One region of the Kitasatospora sp. NPDC096077 genome, then DNA from elsewhere that is predicted to be linked to it. Evidence: riboswitches for the same ligand, from Rfam matches in the RefSeq annotation. Region 1 holds a riboswitch; the other holds the start of a gene.

The links. Region 1 has a riboswitch for guanidine ahead of ABTZ03_RS22850 (DMT family transporter). Riboswitches for the same ligand answer to the same signal wherever they lie in the genome.
Region 2: it holds a riboswitch for guanidine, as region 1 does, so the genes downstream of both, ABTZ03_RS20475 (MBL fold metallo-hydrolase) here and ABTZ03_RS22850 (DMT family transporter) in region 1, are expected to answer to the same signal.

The regions. Positions count from the first base shown of each region.
Region 1 is NZ_JBEOSV010000026.1:52,320-62,235, reverse strand. Features, by position in the region: gene murA (UDP-N-acetylglucosamine 1-carboxyvinyltransferase) at 1-313, opposite strand, end outside; gene ABTZ03_RS22885 (YqgE/AlgH family protein) at 612-1,205, shown strand; gene ABTZ03_RS22880 (DUF3039 domain-containing protein) at 1,280-1,564, shown strand; gene ABTZ03_RS22875 (beta-N-acetylhexosaminidase) at 1,701-3,311, shown strand; gene ABTZ03_RS22870 (FAD binding domain-containing protein) at 3,630-4,496, shown strand; partial or broken gene ABTZ03_RS22865 ((2Fe-2S)-binding protein) at 4,568-5,021, shown strand; gene ABTZ03_RS22860 (xanthine dehydrogenase family protein molybdopterin-binding subunit) at 5,680-8,010, shown strand; tRNA gene ABTZ03_RS22855 (tRNA-Cys) at 8,110-8,181, opposite strand; guanidine-III (ykkC-III) riboswitch at 8,266-8,331, shown strand; gene ABTZ03_RS22850 (DMT family transporter) at 8,376-8,690, shown strand; gene ABTZ03_RS22845 (MFS transporter) at 8,800-9,916, shown strand, end outside.
Region 2 is NZ_JBEOSV010000022.1:73,990-83,905, forward strand. Features, by position in the region: gene fhuB (Fe(3+)-hydroxamate ABC transporter permease FhuB) at 1-1,602, shown strand, start outside; gene fes (enterochelin esterase) at 1,629-2,786, shown strand; guanidine-III (ykkC-III) riboswitch at 2,925-2,984, shown strand; gene ABTZ03_RS20475 (MBL fold metallo-hydrolase) at 2,997-3,851, shown strand; gene ABTZ03_RS20480 (YceI family protein) at 3,893-4,444, opposite strand; gene ABTZ03_RS20485 (hypothetical protein) at 4,912-5,451, shown strand; gene ABTZ03_RS20490 (DHA2 family efflux MFS transporter permease subunit) at 5,455-6,846, opposite strand; gene ABTZ03_RS20495 (MbtH family protein) at 6,843-7,028, opposite strand; gene ABTZ03_RS20500 (non-ribosomal peptide synthetase) at 7,021-9,916, opposite strand, start outside.

The DNA of each region.
Region 1 (9,916 bases):
CGCAGAACAGGATCGGGATCCGCGAGGAGCCGGCGTGGGCGTCGATGTCGGCGACATTGGCGCTCTCCACGTGGGAGGGGTCGAGGATCAGCTCGCCGTCCTCGTCGCCGGTGCGCACGGTCACACCGTGCAGCTGCAGCAGGCCGCGGACCACCTTGACGTCGCGGATGTCCGGGACGTTGCGCAGTCTGCTGGGGCCCTGGCCGAGGAGGGCGGCGACCATGGCCTTGGGGACCAGGTTCTTCGCACCGCGGACGCGGATCTCGCCTTCGAGCGGGTTTCCGCCGTGGACCAGCAGGACGTCGTCGGTCATCGTTCTCGCAATCCGGGGTGCCAGAGGAGTGGGATCGGCTCCGGGGCGGAGCCGGTGGTGGACCGTGTTACGGGCGTACGGGCGCGTTCGGGCCCCCGGAGAATCCGAGTCGGCACCGTAGAGGGGCGTCCACCATCCGTAGATGGTAGTGGGCGTGCCGATGGTTCCCGTGAGCCTCTCCCGTGATGGTGCTCTCTCCGGCCCCGCTCCCGCCCTCCGGTGCGGCCGTACGGGTGTTCGTCCGGCGTGTCGGGGTTTCGGGTGTTGCGGTGTCCGACCGGTGCCGTTCTGCGGGATCATGTGTGGCATGACGGCGGCCCATTCGCACGGAGGCCGGTCGCACACCGGCCGTCTGCTCGTCGCGACGCCCGTGCTCACCGACCCGAATTTCGCCCGGGCGGTGGTACTGCTCCTCGACCACGACGTCGAGGGGGCGCTCGGCGTGGTGCTCAACCGGCCGACTCCGGTCGAGGTGGGCAGCGTGCTGGACGGCTGGGGCGGACTCGTCGGGCAGCCCGCGGTGGTGTTCCAGGGCGGGCCGGTGGCGCTGGACTCGGCGCTCGGCGTGGCGGTCGCGCCGGGGGAGCCGGGCGGCGGCGAGCCGCTCGGCTGGCGACGGGTGCACGGCGCGATCGGACTGGTGGACCTGGAGGCGCCGCCCGAGGTGCTGGCCGGGGAGCTGGGCAGCCTGCGGATCTTCGCCGGGTACGCCGGCTGGTCGCCGGGCCAGCTGGAGACCGAGCTGGAGAGCGGTGCCTGGTACCTGGTGGACTGCGAGCCGGGGGACGTCTCCAGCCCCGAGCCGGAGCGGCTGTGGCGGTCCGTGCTGCGCCGCCAGCGCGGCCCGCTGGCCCTGCTGGCGACCTACCCGGACGACCCGACGATGAACTGAGCGGAGCCCCCGCGGAGCGGGCCCGCCGCGCGATACTGGCCCGGTTTCCGGGGGCGCCCATAGACTTGGCACCCATGAGCACTCTTGAGCCCGAGCGCGGCCTCGGCACCGGCACCCTGGTCGAGCCCGTCCCGCAGGTGTCCAACGGCGACGGCGACCACGAGCGCTTCGCCCACTACGTCCAGAAGGACAAGATCATGGAGAGCGCGCTCTCCGGGTCCCCGGTGGTGGCGCTGTGCGGCAAGGTGTGGGTGCCCGGGCGCGACCCGAAGAAGTACCCGGTCTGCCCGATGTGCAAGGAGATCTACGACGGCATCGGCAAGCCGCAGGGCGGCGACGGGGACAACGGCGGCAAGTAGTCCGCCGCGGTCCGCGGGCCGCCGGTCCGTACGGCACCGGTGCGCACGGCCGCGTTCCGCACAGCACCGTTTTGCATAGCACCGCGTTTCCGAGGTGGTCTATGCCAATCGTTCCGGGCCTGGGCAGGATGTCGGAATGGACCTCATTCCCGCACCTTCGAGTGCCGTCCGGCGCCCGGACGGGGACTTCCCGCTCGACGCCACCACCACGCTGACCGCGCCGCCCGGGCTGGCCGATGCCGAGCACTGGCTGCGCGGCACGCTCTCCGCCGCCACCGGGCTGCCGCTCGGGCCGGGGCGCCCGGGCGCCGGCATCGAACTGGTCCTGGACGACGCCCTGGCCGCCGAGGCGTACCGGATCACGGTGCGCCCCGGCCACGCCCTGCTCGCCGCCGGCGGCCCGGCCGGCGCGCTGTGGGCGGCCCAGACCCTGCGGCAGCTGCTCGGGCCGGACGCCTACCGGCGCTCCCCGCTGCGCCGGGAGGGCTGGGTGCTGCCCGGCGCGGACATCGCCGACGCGCCCCGGTTCGGCTGGCGCGGCGCGCTGCTGGACGTCGCCCGGCACTTCCTGCCCAAGTCGGACGTGCTGCGCTTCGTCGACCTGCTGGCCGTGCACAAGCTCAACGTGCTGCACCTGCACCTGACCGACGACCAGGGCTGGCGGATCGAGATCAAGCGCTACCCGCGGCTGACCGCGCAGGGCGCCTGGCGGGAGCGCTCGATGGTCGGCTACCGGTCCGGGCAGCGCCGCGACGACCGCCCGCACGGCGGCTACTACACCCAGGACGACCTGCGCGAGATCGTCGCCTACGCGGCCGCGCGCGGGATCACCGTCGTCCCGGAGATCGACCTGCCCGGCCACACCCAGGCCGCCGTCGCGGCCTACCCCGAGCTGGGCAACACCGATGTGGTGGACACCGCCGCGCTGGGCGTCTGGACCGACTGGGGGGTGAGCCACCACGTGCTCAACGCCTCCGAGGAGACCCTGCGCTTCTTCGAGGGGGTGCTGGAGGAGGTCCTGGAGATCTTCCCGTCCGAGTTCGTCCACCTCGGCGGCGACGAGTGCCCCAAGGAGCAGTGGAAGGACAGCGCCGCCGCCCAGGCCCGGATCCGCGAGCTGGGCCTGGCCAACGAGGACGAGCTGCAGAGCCACCTGATCCGGCACTTCGACCGCTGGCTGGCCGGGCGCGGGCGCCGGCTGATCGGCTGGGACGAGATCCTGGAGGGCGGACTCGCCCCCGGTGCGGCGGTCTCCTCCTGGCGCGGCTTCGGCGGCGGGATCGCCGCCGCGAAGGCCGGGCACGACGTGGTGATGTGCCCCGAGCAGCACGTCTACTTCGACCACCGGCAGGCGGACGGGCCGGACGAGCCGATCCCGGTCGGCTTCGTGCGCACGGTGGAGGACGTCTACCGCTTCGAGCCGGTCCCGGCGCAGCTGGACGAGGCCGCCGCCCGGCACGTCATCGGCACCCAGGCCAACCTGTGGAGCGAGTTCATGGACAGCGCCCGGGACATCGACTACCGGGCCTTCCCCCGGCTGGTCGCCTTCGCCGAGGTCGCCTGGTCCGAGCTGCCCGCCGAGCCGGCCGAGCGCGACTTCGCGGGCTTCGAGCGGCGGCTGACCGGGCACCTCGCGGTGCTGGACGCGCTGGGCGTCGAGTACCGCCCGGCGGACGGGCCGCACCCCTGGCAGCGGCGGCCCGGGGTGGCGGGACGGCCGATCGAGGGGCCGCCCCCGGTGCGCTGAGGTGGTGCTGCCGTGCGCTGAGGTGTCCCTCGGGAACTTATGGACGGTCATCTGACGTCAAGAAAAGATGAACATCTGCTCCGGTCCCGTTCGGGCCGGGGCAGATACCGCCCGGATTCCGTCCCAATCGGGCAGTCCCGTTCACCGGTCCCGAAATGATCATCGAGCATTGTGTGCCAGAGTTGCCCAACCCGGCCCGATCGCCCGTACCCTACGGCCAGGCCGGGCTGCTGACGCGGACAGTGCGGCCACGGCCGCGGGCGGCAGACGATCGATGAGCAAGTGGAGCACGGTGGGACCCAGGTGAACCGGACGATCATGCTGCCGGCCTCGCTCGACGAGGCCGTCGACGCGCTGGCCGCCGCCCCGGCCGCGGTACCGGTGGCCGGAGCCACCGACCTCATGGAGGCCGTCAACGCCGGACGGCTGCGCCCCGCCGCCCTGGTCGGCCTCGGCCGGATCACCGAACTGCGCGGCTGGCGCTACGAGGACGGCGGCACCGCCGTGCTCGGCGCCGGACTCACCCACGCCCGGATGGACCGCCCCGACTTCGCCGCGCTCATCCCCGCCCTGGCCGACGCCGCCCGCACCGCCGGCCCGCCGCAGGTCCGCAACGTCGGCACCCTCGGCGGAAACATCGTCACCGCCGCCCCGGCCGGCGACACCCTCCCGGTGCTCGCCGCCCTGGAGGCCACCGCCACCCTGACCCGGGCCGGCGGCACCCGCGAGGTGCCGGTCGGTCACCTGCTCACCGGCCTCGACCCGGTGCGCCCCGGCGAACTGCTCACCTGGGTGCGGGTCCCGCTGCTGCACGCGCCGCAGGTCTTCCTCAAGGCCACCGGCCGCAGCGGCCCGGCCCGCGCCACCGCCTCGGTCGCGCTCGTCCTCGACCCGGCCCGGCGCGCCGTGCGCTGCGCCGTCGGGGCCGTCGCCCCGGTGCCGCTGCGCCCGCTGGAGGCCGAGGCCTGGGTGGCCGGCTGCATCGACTGGGACGGCAGCCGGGAGATCGACCCGGCCGCGGGCGCCGCCTTCGGCGAGTACGTGGCCGCCGCCTGCGTCCCCGACAACTACGGCGCCGAGGGCGCCTGGGAGGCCGTGACCGAGGGGCCGACCGCGGCCGCCGTTCGGCTGCGGCGTACCGTATCGGTGCTGGCCCGACGGGCACTGGGAAGGGCGCTGAAGTGACCACAGACCCCATCGAGACCCTCGACGCCGACCCGCTCGGCCTCACCCCCCAGGTCAGCCGGGAGCTGCGCCCGTGCGCCTCCTACACCCTGCGGGTCAACGGTTTCGAACGGCCCGTCACCGACGCCTGGATCGGCGAGAGCCTGCTCTACGTGCTGCGCGAGCGGCTCGGCCTGGCCGGCGCCAAGGACGGCTGCGAGCAGGGCGAGTGCGGCGCCTGCTCGGTGCAGGTGGACGGCCAGCTGGTGGCCGGCTGCCTGGTGCCCGCCGCACTGGCCGCCGACAGCGAGATCAACACCGTCGAGGGCCTGTCGGCCGGCGGCGGCGCGAGCGACGTCCAGCAGGCGCTGGCCGGCTCCGGCGCCGTGCAGTGCGGCTACTGCACCCCCGGCATGGCGATGGCCGTGCACGACCTGCTCCAGCGCAACCACCGGCCCACCGAGGTCGAGGCCCGGCAGGCGCTGTGCGGCAACCTGTGCCGCTGCACCGGCTACCGCGGGGTGCTGGCCGCCGTCCAGACCGTCGCGGACGCCCGCGCGCTGGAGGCCGAGGAGGCGGAGGAGGCCGCCGCGGCCGCCGCCGAACCGGCCGCGCGGACCACGGCCGCCCCGGCCGGGCGGCCCGCCGCCGTCGAGCCGCAGCCGGCCGTCGAGCCGCCGGTCCACGCCGACGCCGAGGCCTGGATCGAGCACGTCCCGCAGCCGCCCGTCGAGCCGGTCGCCGCCCCCGCCCAGGAGCAGGCCCCGACGCCCGCCCCGGCCGAACAGCCGTACGGCGACGGCGGCTACGACACCGGCGTGTACGACACCTCCGCCCTGACGGGGGCCCAGCCCGGCATCCCCGCCCAGGCCGTCGACGACCAGGTGTACTACCCGCCGCAGGGCTACCCCGAGCAGCCGTACCAGGCCACCCCCGCGCACGGCACCTACGTGCCGGCCGGCTACCCGGACGGCCACCAGCAGCACCCCGGCTACGACACCGGCTACGACGCCCCGGTGTACGAGCCCACCCCCGCGCACGGCACCCCGCTGCCCGGCGCCCGCCACGACGGCACGCCCCCGCACGGCACCCCGTACACGGACCCGCACGGCGCCCCGGCCGAGGCCGGCGTCCCGACCACCGGCGTCCCCTACGGCGCCACCCCCGCCCACGGCATCCGGCTCCCCGAGGACGACCACGCATCATGACGTCGCCTACCGACATCGGCGCAGCACTCCAGCAGGACGGCGGCGAGGGCGGCGCCGCACCGGAGCCGTTCGGCCTGGGCAGCTCCCCGCTGCGCAGCGACGCACTGCCCAAGGCGCTCGGCATCTACCCGTACGCGGCCGACCTGTGGGCCGAGGGGCTGCTCTGGGGCGCGGTGCTGCGCTCGCCGCACCCGCACGCCCGGATCCGCGGCATCGACACCTCGGCCGCGCTGGCCCTGCCCGGGGTGCACGCCGTGGTCACCGCCGCCGACCTGCCGCCCGGCCCGGACGGCCGTCCGGACGGCGCCCCGGCCGGCCCGATCGTCGCCGACCGGCCGGTGCTGGCCGCCGACGTGGTGCGCCACCACGGCGAGCCGATCGCCGCGGTCGCCGCCGACCACCCGGACACCGCCCGGCTGGCGGTCGGTCTGATCGCGGTCGACTACGAGCCGCTGGAGGCGGTCACCGACCCCGAGCAGTCCTTCACGGCGCCGGCGCTGCACCCGGACGGCAACCTGTTCCGCCACCTGCCGCTGCGCACCGGGGACCCGGACGCGGTCGGCGAGATCGTCGTCGAGGGCCTCTACCAGGTCGGCCGGCAGGACCCAGCCCCGCTGGGTGCCGAGGCGGGGCTGGCCGTGCCGCGCCCGGACGGCGGCGTCGAGCTGCACCTGTCCTCCACCGACCCGCACGGCGACCGCGACCGCACCGCCGCCTGCCTGGGCCTGGAGCCGGACCGGGTCCGACTGGTCGTCACCGGTGTGCCCGGCGCCACCTCCGACCGCGAGGACATCTCCTTCCAGGTCACCCTGGCGCTGCTGGCGCTGCGCACCGGCCGCCCGGTGAAGATGACCCTCACCCGCGAGGAGTCCTTCCACACCCACGCCTCGCGCCACCCCGCGCTGCTGCGCTACCGCCACCACGCCGACGCCGAGGGCACCCTGGTGAAGGTCGAGGCGCAGATCCTGCTGGACGGCGGCGCCTACGCGGACGTCTCCGCCGAGGCACTGGCCGCCGCGACGGCCTTCTCGGTCGGCCCGTACGTCTGCCCGAACGTCTTCGTGGACGCCTGGGCGGTGCGCACCAACAACCCGCCGGCCGGGCGGATGCGCGGCGAGGGCGCGCTGCAGGCCTGCTTCGCGTACGAGTCGCAGCTGGACCAGCTGGCCGCCCGGGTGGGCGTGGACCCGGTGGAGATCCGCCGCCGCAACGCGATGGCGACCGGCGACCCGCTGCCCACCGGACAGGCCGTCACCTGCCCGGCCCCGGTGCGCGCGCTGCTGGACGCGGTGGCCGCCGAGCCGCTGCCGGCCCTGCCGGTGGACGACCCGGACGCCGAGTGGCTGCTGCCCGGCGGACCGGGCGGGGCCGGGGACCCGGCCGCGGTGCGGCGCGGGATCGGCTACTCCGTCGGCATGGTGCACATGCTGGGCGCCGAGGGCGAGGACGAGGTCTCCACCGCCACCGTGCGGGTGAGCGGCGACCACGCCACGGTGATCTGCGCGGCCGTCGACGCCGGGCAGGGCTTCGCCACGCTGGCCCGGCAGATCGTGCAGACCGTGCTGGGCATCAGCGAGGTCTACATCGCCCCGGCCGACAGCGACCAGTCGGTCACCGGGCCGTCCGCCCGGGGCCGGCACACCTGGGTCTCCGGCGGGGCGGTCGAGCGGGCCGCGCTGATGGTCCGCCACCAGCTGCTGCAGCCGATCGCCGCCGACTTCGGGATGTCGGTGGAACTGCTGCAGATCGCCGACGGCAAGATCACCTCCTACGACGGGGTGCTCGGGATGCCGGTCGCCGAGGCGCTGGAGGGCAAGGAGCTCTGGGCCACCGCGCAGTGCCGCCCGCACCCGACCGAGCCGCTGGACGAGTCCGGGCACGGCGACGCCTTCGTCTCCATCTCCTTCTGCGCGATGCGCGCGGTGGTGGACGTGGACATCGAGCTGGGGGCCGTCCGGGTGGTCGAGATGACCGTCGCCCAGGACGTCGGCCGGGCGCTGAACCCGCGCCAGATCGAGGACCGGATCGAGGCGGGCGTGGCCCAGGGCGTGGGCCTGGCGCTGATGGAGGACCTGCGCACGGAGGGCGGGGTGCTGGCCAACCCCTCGCTCACCGGCTACCGGCTGCCCACCTCGCTGGACACCCCGGAGGTGCGGATCGCCGCGCTGCTGGAGGAGCGGGACGTGGTCGCCACCTTCGGTGCCAAGGCGGTCAGCGCGGTGCCCGCGGTGGTCGCCCCGGTGGCCGTCGCCGCCGCCGTCCGGGCCGCCACCGGCCTGCCGGTGGGCCGGCTGCCGATCCGCGCGGAGGACGCCGTCACGGCCTGAGCCGCGCCGCGGAACGCGGAATTCCGGGAGACGGGATTCCGCGGAACGGAATGCGGAATTGCCGGTCGACCTTTCCGGTCGACCGGCAATTCCTGTTCGAGGCCGTGGCGGGAATTGAACCCGCGTGTACCGCTTTGCAGACGGTTCCCTGAGCCACTCGGGCACACGGCCAGTGAATTCAGGATGGCGGAACGCCGGAATGAGGTCAACGACGTTCTGTAAATTCTGTGTGGCAATGTGTGCTACGGTCGGAAGCAGGTGGTTGTTTCCCCGCCACCCCGGACGAGCGCGTCGTACCCGGTGACGACAAGACGGCGCAGTTCAGCGGCAATCCGGCCGCTGTGGACTGCGGAGGTACGGCCGTCATGGCTTGGCTCGTTCTGATCGTCTCGGGTCTCCTGGAGACCGTCTGGGCAGTGGCCCTGGAATCGTCCAAGGGCTTCTCCCGCCTCGTTCCCAGCCTCGTCTTCGGCGTCGCGCTGCTGTTCAGCATGGGCGGGCTGGCGTACGCGATGCGCACCATTCCGATCGGCACCGGGTACGCGGTCTGGGTCGGCATCGGCGCGGTCGGCACCGCGCTCTACGGCATGGCGGTGCTGGGGGACGCGGTGACCGCGGCCCGGATCGGCTGCCTGCTGCTGATCGTCTGCGGCGTGGTGGGACTCAAGGTGCTGCACTGAGGCCCTTGGCACAGAGGCCCCGGGCGCCGAGGCCCTAGGTCCATCGGCGGAGCGGATCACCGCCGTAAGTCAGGATCCGTCGGCCCGGACGGCTCTTACGATGTTACGTATGACCACAGCCTCCCCCACCTCGGTCGACTCCGCCTCGATACCCACCGGATCCGACCCCGGTGGGGGAGTCATGAGCGCCCGGTACCGGGCGCTGACGCTGGGGATCGTGTCGGTGGTCCTGGTGATCGCCTTCGAGGCGACCGCGGTCAACACCGCGATGCCGACCGCGGCCCGTCAGCTGGACGGCCTCCAGCTGTACGCCTTCGCCTTCTCCGGCTACTTCACCACCACGCTGTTCGCCCTGGTCGTCTCCGGCCAGTGGTGCGACCGGCGCGGCCCGCTGCGGCCGCTGTTCACCGGCATCGCGGTGTTCGGGGCGGGCCTGGTGGTGGCCGGGACGGCGCCCGGCATGTGGGTGTTCGTGGCCGGCCGGGCGATTCAGGGGCTGGGCGGCGGGCTGGTGATCGTCGCGCTGTACGTGGTGGTCGGCCGGGCCTACCCGGAGCGGCTGCGGCCGTCCGTGTTCGCCGCCTTCTCCTCGGCCTGGGTGCTGCCCTCGATCGTCGGGCCGCTGGTCTCCGGGGCCGTCACCCAGCACCTCGGCTGGCGCTGGGTGTTCCTGGCCGTGCCGGCGCTGATCCTGCTGCCGCTGGCGGTGATGGGCCCGGCGCTGACCCGCTCCGAGCGGGAGCACCCGGTGCTCCGGGGCGCCGACTTCGACCGCCGCCGCACCCTGCTGGCCGCGATGGCCGCGGTCGGCGCCGGGCTGCTGCAGTACGCGGGCCAGCGGCGCGACCTGGTCGGGCTGGTCCCCGGGATCGCCGGGGCGGCGCTGCTGGTGCCGGCCGTCCTGGGGCTGCTGCCGAAGGGGACCCTGCGGGCCGGGCGCGGGCTGCCGACGGTGATCCTGCTGCGCGGGGTGGCGGCGGGGGCGTTCTTCGCGGCCGAGGCCTTCATCCCGCTGATGATGACCACTCAGCGCGGCTTCTCGCCGACGTTGGCCGGGCTCACCCTGACCAGCGGCGGGCTCTCCTGGGCGCTGGGCTCCTGGCTGCAGGGGCGGCCGGGGGCCGAGCGCTACCGCGGGGCGATGATCCGCGGCGGCTTCGTGCTGACCGCGGTGGCGATCGCGGGCTCCGCGCTGGTGCTGGTCCCGGCGGTGCCGTCCTGGACGG
Region 2 (9,916 bases), on a different contig from region 1:
TTCGGCGGGATCACCGGCGTGCTGATCGTCAACTCACCCGAAGCGTACGACCGTTACCGGGTCTGGGTGCTCGGCTCACTGGCCGGGGTGGAGGGCTGGACCACCCTGCGCCAGCTCGCCCCCGTCCTCGGCGTCGGCTTCCTGCTCGCCCTGCTCACCACCCGGCCGCTCACCGCGCTCGCCCTCGGCGACGACCTCGCCCGCGGCCTCGGCCACCGACCCGGCGCCACCCGCGCCGCGGTCGCCGTCGCCGTCACCCTGCTCACCGCCTCGGCGGTCGCACTGGCCGGGCCGATCTCCTTCCTCGGACTGCTCGCCGGATTCCTGGCCCGCGCCCTCGCCGGGCCCCGGACCGGCCGACTCACCCTGTTCGCCGGGCTGTTCGGCGCCGCCGTGCTGACCGGTGCCGACGTGCTCGCCCGGGTGGTGGCCCGGCCGTTCGAAGCACCGGTGTCGGTCATCGTCGCCCTGATCGGCGCCCCCGCGCTGATCGCCATCGTCCGCTCCCGCCGCTCCGCCGCCCTCGCCCTCGGCGACCCGGCCGCCGAAGCCCCAGCGGTACGGCGCTCCGAACCTGGCCCGGCGGCACCCGACCCGGTGCTCCGGTACGGCGCCTGGTCGCTGCTGCTCCCCCGCCGGGCACTGCTCGCCGGACTCGGCCTGGCCGCCGCGCTGCTCGCCGCCGTGGTCGTCTCCGCGCACGCCGGGCAGAGCGAACTCGGCCTCGGCACCACCTTCCGGGCGGTGTTCGGCCAGGGCGAGCGCCTCGACGTGCTGCTGGTGCAGAAGTTCCGGCTCGGCCGGATCGTCGCCGGACTCGCCGCCGGCGCCGCCCTCGGACTGGCCGGCTGCCTCACCCAGACCCTCGCCCGCAACCGGCTGGCCACCCCCGAACTCCTCGGCGTCAACGACGGCGCGACCGCCGCCGTGCTGATCTCCGCCACCGCCTCCGGCACCTTCGGCGCCTGGTGGGCCGGCCCGCTCGGCGCGCTGGCCGCCGTCCTGGTGGTCACCCTCGTCTCCGGCGGACTCGGCGCCCGCGGCTACCGGGTACTGGTGGTCGGGCTCGCGATGTCGGCACTGGCCTCCGCCGTCATCCAGGTCGCCCTGGCCCGGCGCTCGCTCAACTCGGCCGGCTCGCTGTACGTCTGGACCTCCGGCAGCCTCAACGGGCGGGACTACGCCATCGCCACACCGGTACTGATCGGGCTCGCCGTGCTGGTGCCGATCGCCCTGGCGGTGGCCCGACGGCTGGCCGTCCTGCGCTTCGACGACAGCGTGGCCGCCTCACTGGGCGTCGACCCCGGACGGGTCCGGCTGATCTGCCTGCTGCTGGCCGTCGCCCTCGCCGGGCTCGCCGTCGGCGTCTGCGGGCCGGTCGGCTTCGTGGCGCTCGCCGCGCCCGTGCTCGCCGCACGGCTGGCCGGACCGGCCCGGGTGCCGGTACTCGGCTCCGCGCTCACCGGAGCGCTGCTCGTCGTCCTCGCGGACACCCTCGGACGGGTGCTGATCGGCGGGGTGGAGATCCCGGTCGGCATCGTCACCACCGTGCTCGGCGGGCCCTTCCTGCTCTGGGTGCTGCTCTCCCGCCGAACCGACTGAACCAGGAGTAACGAACGTTGAACACCTTGAACAACGTGAATGCCTTCCCGCTGATCGCGGCCGACCCGGACGACCCCGCGTACCGGCTGGTCACCTTCGTCTCCGAGGAACAGGACTGCGACGGCGTCCTCGCCCTACTGCACACCGTCACCGACAAGGACCGGCACGCCGGAGACCTCACCCCGCACCTGATGCGGCGCCGCAACGGCCGCTGGGAACTCACCCACCGGCTGCGCGCCGACCACCGCGCCTCCTACCAGCTGCACCCCTTCCGGGGCCCCACCCCGGGCACCAGCCGGGCCGACTGGCTGCACGTCCTCGACCACGCCCGCCCCGACCCGCACGACACCGAACCCCGGCTCCCGGCCCGCGACGGACGCCACCCCTCCTCGGTGCTCAGCCTGCCGGAGGCGCCCGCCCAGCCGTACGCCCGGCGGCGCGACGGCGTGCCGCGCGGGCGGACCGTGTCCCACACGGTGGCCGGGCGGCGGGTGGACGTCCACCTCCCGGCCGGGCACGGCCCGGGACCGTACCCGGTGGCGGTGCTGCTGGACGGCGAGATGTGGGGCCAGGTGCTGTCCGTCGGCGACACCCTGGACAACCTGACGGCGGACGGCGCGATCCCGCCGACCGTGGCGCTGCTGGTGCACACCATGGGGCCGGGACGGCCGGAGGACCTCAGCTGCAACCCGGGCTTCGTCGACCTGCTCGCCGACGAGCTGTTGCCGTGGGCGGCACGGGAGTTCGGCGCGACCACCGACCCGGCCCGCACCGTGATCGCCGGCCAGAGCGCGGGCGGCCTCACCGCCGCCTTCGCCGCGTACCGGCGCCCGGAGCGCTTCGGCAACGCGCTCTCCCAGTCCGGCTCCTTCTGGTGGCCGGACGAGACGGAATTCGACGAGGGCAGCGAATGGCTGACCCGCCGATTCGCCGCCGAACCCGGCCGGGCCGCCCGGTTCTACGTCGAAGTCGGCCTCCAGGAATGGATGCTGCTCACCCAGAACCGCCACCTGCGCGACGTCCTCACCGCTCGGGGGTACGAGCTCGAATACCGCGAGTTCAACGGCGGCCACGACTACGCCTGCTGGCGCGGCGGCCTGGCCGACGGACTGGCCCACCTGCTGGGGTCGCCCGTAGGGACGGCTTCGACCGAATCGCACACCTCCGAGCCGTCGGGCGCCTAGCGTCGGAGCCCACGCCGGATGACCTCGGGAGTCAGCGATGAACGCGTCCTCGTCCGCCACGCCACCGCCGATGTCCCGCGCGGGCTGAAACCACCGCGCGGACGTCGACGGACGGATGCTAGCGTCGCAACCGGCAGCGCGACGGCGCCCGCCCCGGACGAGATGTGCGCCGTACCCGGCCCGCCAAGACGACGCACCCAGGGAGTCGTCATGACCGCCGCCGCACCGATCGCCCGCCCGCTGGACGTCCCGTGGATCCACGGTTCGCCGTCCGCGAAGCACGACACGGACCCGGAGATCCAGGTCCACTCGTACGACGAGCACACCGTCATCCTGCGGCAGAACAAGGCGGTGCACTACGAGGCGCCGTTCCTGTTCCTGCTGTTCGGCGCGGAGCGGGCGGTGCTGATCGACACCGGGGCGACGGCGGAGGCGGAGTACTTCCCGCTGCGCGCCACCGTCGACGACCTGATCGCGAAGTGGCTCGCCCGCAACCCGCGCGAGCACTACCCGTTGCTGGTCCTGCACACCCACCCGCACGGCGACCACGTCGCGGGCGACGGGCAGTTCGCCGACCGGCCGGACACCGTCCTGGTCGGCGCCGACCGGACCACCGCCTGGTCCTACTTCGGCTTCGACCAGGATCCCGAGGGCACCGCCCGAGTGGACCTCGGCGGCGGACGGGCGCTGGAATGCCTCGCCACCCCGGGCCACCACGCGGCCGCCGTCACGTACTACGACCCGTGGACCGGCTTCCTGCTCACCGGCGACACCGTCTACCCCGGCCGGCTCTACATCGACGACTGGCCCGCCTTCGGCCGCAGCATCGAGCGGCTGATCGCGTTCGCCGAGGAGCACCCCGTCACGTACGTCCTCGGCTGCCACATCGAGATGACCCGCGAGCCGGGCGTCGACTACCCGATCCGCACCACCCACCAGCCCGACGAGCCCCCGCTCCAACTCACCGTCGAGCACCTGCACCGCATCCGCGCCGCCGTCACCGAACTCGGCGACCGGCCGCGCCGGTACGCCCTGGACGACCTGATCCTCTGTCCGAACGACTGAGGCCCCGGCCGCCAACGGCGACCGGGGCCCGCGAGGTCGGACTACTTCTGCTTGATCGCCGAGATGTCGAACTCCAGCACGATCTTGTCGCCGACCAACACGCCGCCGCCCTCCAGCGCCGCATTCCAGGTCACCCCGAACTCCTTGCGGCTGATCGTCACCGAGCCCTCCAGGCCCACCCGCAGGTTGCCGTACGGGTCGACGGCGTTGCCGGTGTACTCGAAGTCGATGTCGATCGGGCGGGTGGTGTCCTTGATGGTGAGGTCGCCGATCACCCGGTACTCGGTGTCGGACTTCGCCTCGATCGCGGTGGTGCGAAAGGTGATGTCGGGGAAGTTGGGGGCATCCAGGAAGTCGTTGGTCCGCAGGTGCTGGTCCCGCTGCTCGACCCCGGTGTCGATGCTCTCGGTCTTGAGCACCACCTGGCCGGTCGACTTGGACGGGTCGGCGCCGTCCAGGTGAGCGGTGCCCTCGAACTGGTGGAACGCGCCCCGGACCTTCGTCACCATGGCGTGGCGGGCCACGAAGCCGATCCGGGAGTGGGTGGGATCGATGACGTAGTCACCGGTGAGCTCGGGGAGCGAAGCGGTCATGAGGTTGCCTCCACGTCGGCCTGGGTTCTGACGGTCAGTCTGCAACGTGTCAGCCCAATGCAGTACCCCCACACCGCCGCGCAGTACCGCCCGGCCAAGTTCCCGCCAACGGACGAAAGCCCGTCATTCCCGGTACGGGACGAGCCGCGCGAGGTCCAGCTCGAAGTCGAACGGCACGGGGATGCGGATCGTCTCGCCGAACTCCCGCTCGGTTCTGGTGTGGTAGCGGTCGCGGTTCGGCTCAGAGAACAGGGCGCTAGGACGGCGACGCCTGCATGACGAGGAGGTCCCCGGACAACTCGACCTTGTAGCCGTCCGGGAGGCTCCGGCGGGCCTCGTCGAGGAGTCGGAAGCGCTCGGGAACCATCGATCCTCCTCCGGTGCTCCAATTGTCGGACCAGCGTAGATGCAGTGCGGGTGCGCGAGCCGCCGATACGCATGCGCGTTCGAATGGGATGCTGATCGGCATGACCAGGAATCACATGGGACGGCTGATCGGGGCCGGGTTCGGGCTCGTGTTCATCGAGGCGAACGCGGGGGCGTTGCCGACGGGAGTGGGGATACCGCTGCGGGTGCTCGGCGTGGCCGCGTTCCTCGGGCTGGTGCTGTTCGGGCGGCGTGGCGCGGAAGCGGTCGCGGAGCAATCGGCGGGCCCGGCCTTCGGCGGGCGGTACTGGCTGGTGGTGGTGGCCGAGGTGATCGGGATCGTCGCCGGGCTCGCGGTGATCAACCGGGTGCTGCACACCCCGGAGGCGACGGTGGGGTGGATCGCCTTCGTGGTCGGGGTGCACTTCTTCGGCCTCGCGGTCGCGTGGCGTCGCCCTTCGCTGCACAAGCTCGGTGCGGGGATGGCGGCCTGTGGGGCACTCGGGCTGGCGCTGGCGTTCGGCGGGGCCCCGGCGGCCGTGGTCGCGCTCGTCGCGGGGATCGCCCCCGGGCTGCTGCTGCTCGGGTCGGTGTGGTGGTCCGGCCGGGCGGCGGGGGGCGCGCCCGGCCGGGCCGGTTGATCCTCAGGCCGGGGGCGGCGGCGGGCCCTCGGCCGGGAGGCGGCGGGCCAGCAGGGCTCCGGCCGCCACCAGGAGGGCGGTGAGGGTGAGGGCGAGGCGGTAGGGGGTGGGGTCGGGGCCGTCGGCGAGGGCTCCGAGCAGGGCGGCGGTGGCGGCGATGCCGAGGGCGCCGCCGAGGGTGCGGAGGATCGTGAACAGGCCCATCGCCCGGCCCATCGCGGGCGGCGCGACGTCGGCGAAGCCGGCGATCTGGACGGTGAGCACGGCGGTGCCCAGCACCAGGCCGACGGCGAACATCAACGCCCTGACGGCCCAAGGGTTCTCGGCGAAGCCGAGGGCGGCCAGTACCAACGCGGCCAGCAGCAGGGCGGGCCGGGCGAGGCGGCGCGGACCGAGTCGGAGCAGCAGCCGGTCGACCACCTGGGAGGCGGCCATCAGGCCGATCGCCTCCGGGAAGACGCTCAGTCCGGCGTCCAGCGCCGAGGCGCCGCGGGCGGCCTGGTAGAGCAGCGGGAGGACGAACAGCGCGCCCATCAGCCCGGCGGAGGTGAGCAGGGCCAGCCAGCTCGCCGCGCCGAAGCTCCGGTCGGCGAGCAGCCGCAGGTCCACCAGCGGTTCGGCCGTGCGGAGTTGGCTCCGTACGGCGAGTGCCAGCAGAACCGCTCCGAGGAGCCCGCTCAGCCAGACCGTCGGCGCGGACCAGCCGTGGGCGGGGCCGAAGCCGAGCGCGTAGGTGAGCAGGCCGAGGCCCGGGGTGGCGAGCAGGAAGCCGCGGGTGTCGAACCGGCCGGCCGGGGGTTCCGGTTCGCTGCGCAGGGCGATCAGGCCGGTCGCCACGGCGGCGGCCCCGATCGGCAGGTTGACCAGGAACAGCCAGTGCCAGGAGAGGTGTTCGGTGAGGAAGCCGCCGAGCGGCGGCCCGAGGGCGGGCATCAGGGCGGTCGGCACGATCAGGATCCGGCCCAGGCGCGGGCGTTCGTCCGGGTCGAAGGCGCGGAACAGCAGGGTCATGCCGACCGGGGTGAGCAGTCCGCCGGCCACGCCCTGGACGGCGCGGGCGGCGGCCAGCGCGCCGAGGCCGGAGGCGGCCGCGCACAGCGCGGAGGCGAGGGTGAAGGCGGCCAGTGCGCCGAGGAAGACCCGCTTCACGCCGTAGCGGTCGCCGAGCCAGCCGGCCACCGGCAGGCCGAGGGCGAGCCCGACCAGGAAGGCCGTCTCGACGGTGTTGGCGGCCGAGACGGGCCGTCCGAAGTCCTCGGCGATCCGGTACAGCGCGGGGTTGACGATGGTCGAGTCCAGGCCGCTCATGCACATCGCGGCGGTGTACACGACCACCAGCCCGGCGCGCCCCGCGAGCAGGGGGCGCGCCGGGGACCCGACGGCGGGAGCGGTCACAGGTCGGTCCAGTGGGCGGTGATCCAGGCCAGGGCGTCGGCGCGCCCGCTGGGGCCGTGGGCGACGGCCCAGCCGGCCGGGACGGCGGCGAAGGCGGGCCACAGGGAGTGCTGGCCCTGGTCGTTGACGAGGGCCAGGAACTCGCCCTCTGCGTCGAAGGGGTTGGCGGGGGCGTCACTCATCGGTAGCGGTCTCCAGATGGTCGGCCATCACGTCGGCGATGTGCGCGATCGGGGCGGGCAGGGTCATGTCCTTGTGCGAGCAGGCCACGTCGGTGTTGTCGATCCGGCCGGACACGTACGGGGCCCAGAGCTCGGGCACCAGGGTGTCGTCGATGGTGTCGACGGTGGCGCGGAAGAACAGCACGTCGCCGTCGAAGCGGCGGTGGTCGTAGCCGCGCACCAGGTGGTTGGTGTTGAGGTAGATCTCGTTCAGCGCCGTCACGGTGGTCCGGTCCAGGCCGGCCAGCGGGCTGCCCTCGCGGCCCAACAGCTCGATGACGGCGTCGAGTTCGAGCGGCTGGTCGGCGAGGTCGGCGGGGCCGAAGCCGCCCATGGTGAGCAGCGCCTCCAGGGCCTCGGCCCGGTCGGGGACGGGCAGGTCGCGGAAGCCCTCGGCCGGGTAGGCGTCCAGGATCGCGAGCAACTCGACCCGCTGGCCGAGCTCCTGGAGCCGGACGGCGACGGCGTGGGCGATGATCCCGCCGGTGGACCAGCCGAGCAGCCGGTACGGGCCCTCGGGCTGGACCTCGCGCAGCCGGTCGGCGTAGTGCGCGGCCAGCTCCTCCATCGTCGCGGGCAGCGGCTCGGCGGCGGTGGCGGCACCGACGCCCTGGGCCTGGAGGCCGTAGATCGGCACGTCGGCCGGGAGGTGGCGGATCAGGCCGGTGTAGCACCAGCTCAGGCCGCCGGCCGGGTGGACGGCGAACAGCGGGGCGCGCCGTCCGGGGGCGGTGGGCCGCAGCGGGAGCAGGACGTCCAGGGCGTCGGCGCCGGGAGCGTCCTCGGACAGGGCGGCGTCGAGGGCGGCCACGCTGGGCGCCTGGAACAGCGTGCCGATGCCGACCTCCAGGCCGAGCAGCTCGCGGACCCGGCCGGCCAGCCGGACCACCAGGAGGGAGTGGCCGCCGAGCGCGAAGAAGTCGTCCTCGACGCCGACCGTCTCCAACCCGAGGACTTCGGCGAAGAGTTGGCAGAGCTGCTGCTCGCGCGGGCTGCGCGGCGGGCGGCCGGCACCGGCGGCGGGGGCCTCGGGGGCGGGCAGCGCGCGGCGGTCGAGCTTGCCGTTGGCGGTGAGCGGCAGCCGGTCGAGCAGGACGACGGCGGAGGGCACCATGTGGGCGGGGAGTCCGGCGGCGGCGTGGGCGCGCAGCTCGTCGGACGCCACATCGCCGGCGACCGCGTAGCCGACCAGGCGCTTGTCCCCGGGGACGTCCTCGCGGACCACTACGGCGGCGTCGGCGACCGCCGGGTGGGCGGCCAACACCGCCTCGATCTCGCCGAGTTCGATCCGGAAGCCGCGCAGCTTGACCTGCTGGTCGGCGCGGCCGAAGTACTCCAGCACGCCGTCCGCGCGGCGCCGGGCGAGGTCGCCGGAGCGGTACATCCGGGTGCCCTGCTCGCCGAACAGCCCGGCGTACGGGTCGGCGACGAAGCGGGTCGCGGTGAGCTCCGGGCGGCCGAGGTAGCCGCGGGCCAGCCCGGCCCCGGCGACGTACATCTCGCCGGTGACGCCGGGCGGCACGGGCTGGAGGTGCCGGTCGAGCACGTAGACCCGCAGGTCGGGGATGTTGACGCCGATGGTGCTGCTGCTGGTCGCGGCGGCGCTCGCCCGGTCGAGGGCGATGTACGAGACGTGCACGGTGGTCTCGGTGATGCCGTACATGTTGACCAGGGTGGGCGCGTCCTGGGGGTGGCGGGCGTACCAGTCGTCGAGCCGGCCGAGTTCGAGCGCCTCGCCGCCGAACACCACGTAGCGCAGGGCGAGTTCGGTGCCGGGGCGGTCCCGGTCGGCGGCGCTGAGCTGGTAGAAGGCGGACGGGGTCTGGTTGAGCACGGTGACCCGCTCGCGGGCGAGCAGGTCGAGGAAGGCGACCGGGTCGCGGCTGACCAGGTGCGGGACGACGACCAGGCGGCCGCCGTGCAGCAGCGCTCCCCACAGCTCCCAGACCGAGAAGTCGAAGGCGTAGGAGTGGAAGAGGGTCCAGACGTCCTGGTCGTCGAAGCCGAACCAGTGGTCGGTGGAGCTGAACAGCCGGGTCACGTTGCGGTGGGTGACGGGGACGCCCTTGGGCCGGCCGGTGGAGCCGGAGGTGTAGATGACGTAGGCGGTGTCGTCGGCGTGCAGCGGCCGGGTGCGCTGGTGCCGGGCCGGAGGGTCGGCCGGCGGGGCGGCCGGGAGGTCGGCCGGCTCCTCGCCCTCCAGCAGGAACCAGGGGACCGTGTGGGCGGGCAGCCGGGGTTCGGTGGCCCGGTCGGTGAGCAGGGCGGCGGGGGCGGCGTCGGCCAGCATGTAGGCGAGCCGGTCGGCCGGGTAGTCGGGGTCGAGCGGGAGGTAGCCGGCGCCGGACTTGGTCACCGCGAGCAGGGCGACGACCAGGCCGACGGAGCGGGGCAGGGCGAGGGCGACCAGGGTGCCGGGCCCGATGCCCCGGGCGGTCAGGCGGCGGGCCAACCGGTCGGCGCGGCCGGAGAGTTCGGCGTAGGTGAGCCGGTCGTCCCCGCAACTGACGGCGACGGAGCGGGGGTTGGCGGCGGCTGCGGCCTCGAACAGCTCGGGCAGGGTGGCGTCCGGCGCGGCGGGGGGCGGGGCGGCGCCGTTCCACTCGACCAGGGCGCGGTGCCGCTCCTGCTCGCTGATCAGCGGCAGCAGGCCGATCGGCGCGTCCGGGTCGGCGGCGGCCGCGGTGAGCAGGCGGGCGAGGCGCTCGGTGAGGGCGGCCGCGGTGGCGGCGTCGAAGAGGTCGGTGCGGAACTCCAGGAAGCCGTCGATGCCGCCGCCGGGCCGCTCCCCCGCGTTGAGGGTGAGGTCGAACTTGGCGGTGCCGCTGGGGATCGCGGCGATCTCGGCG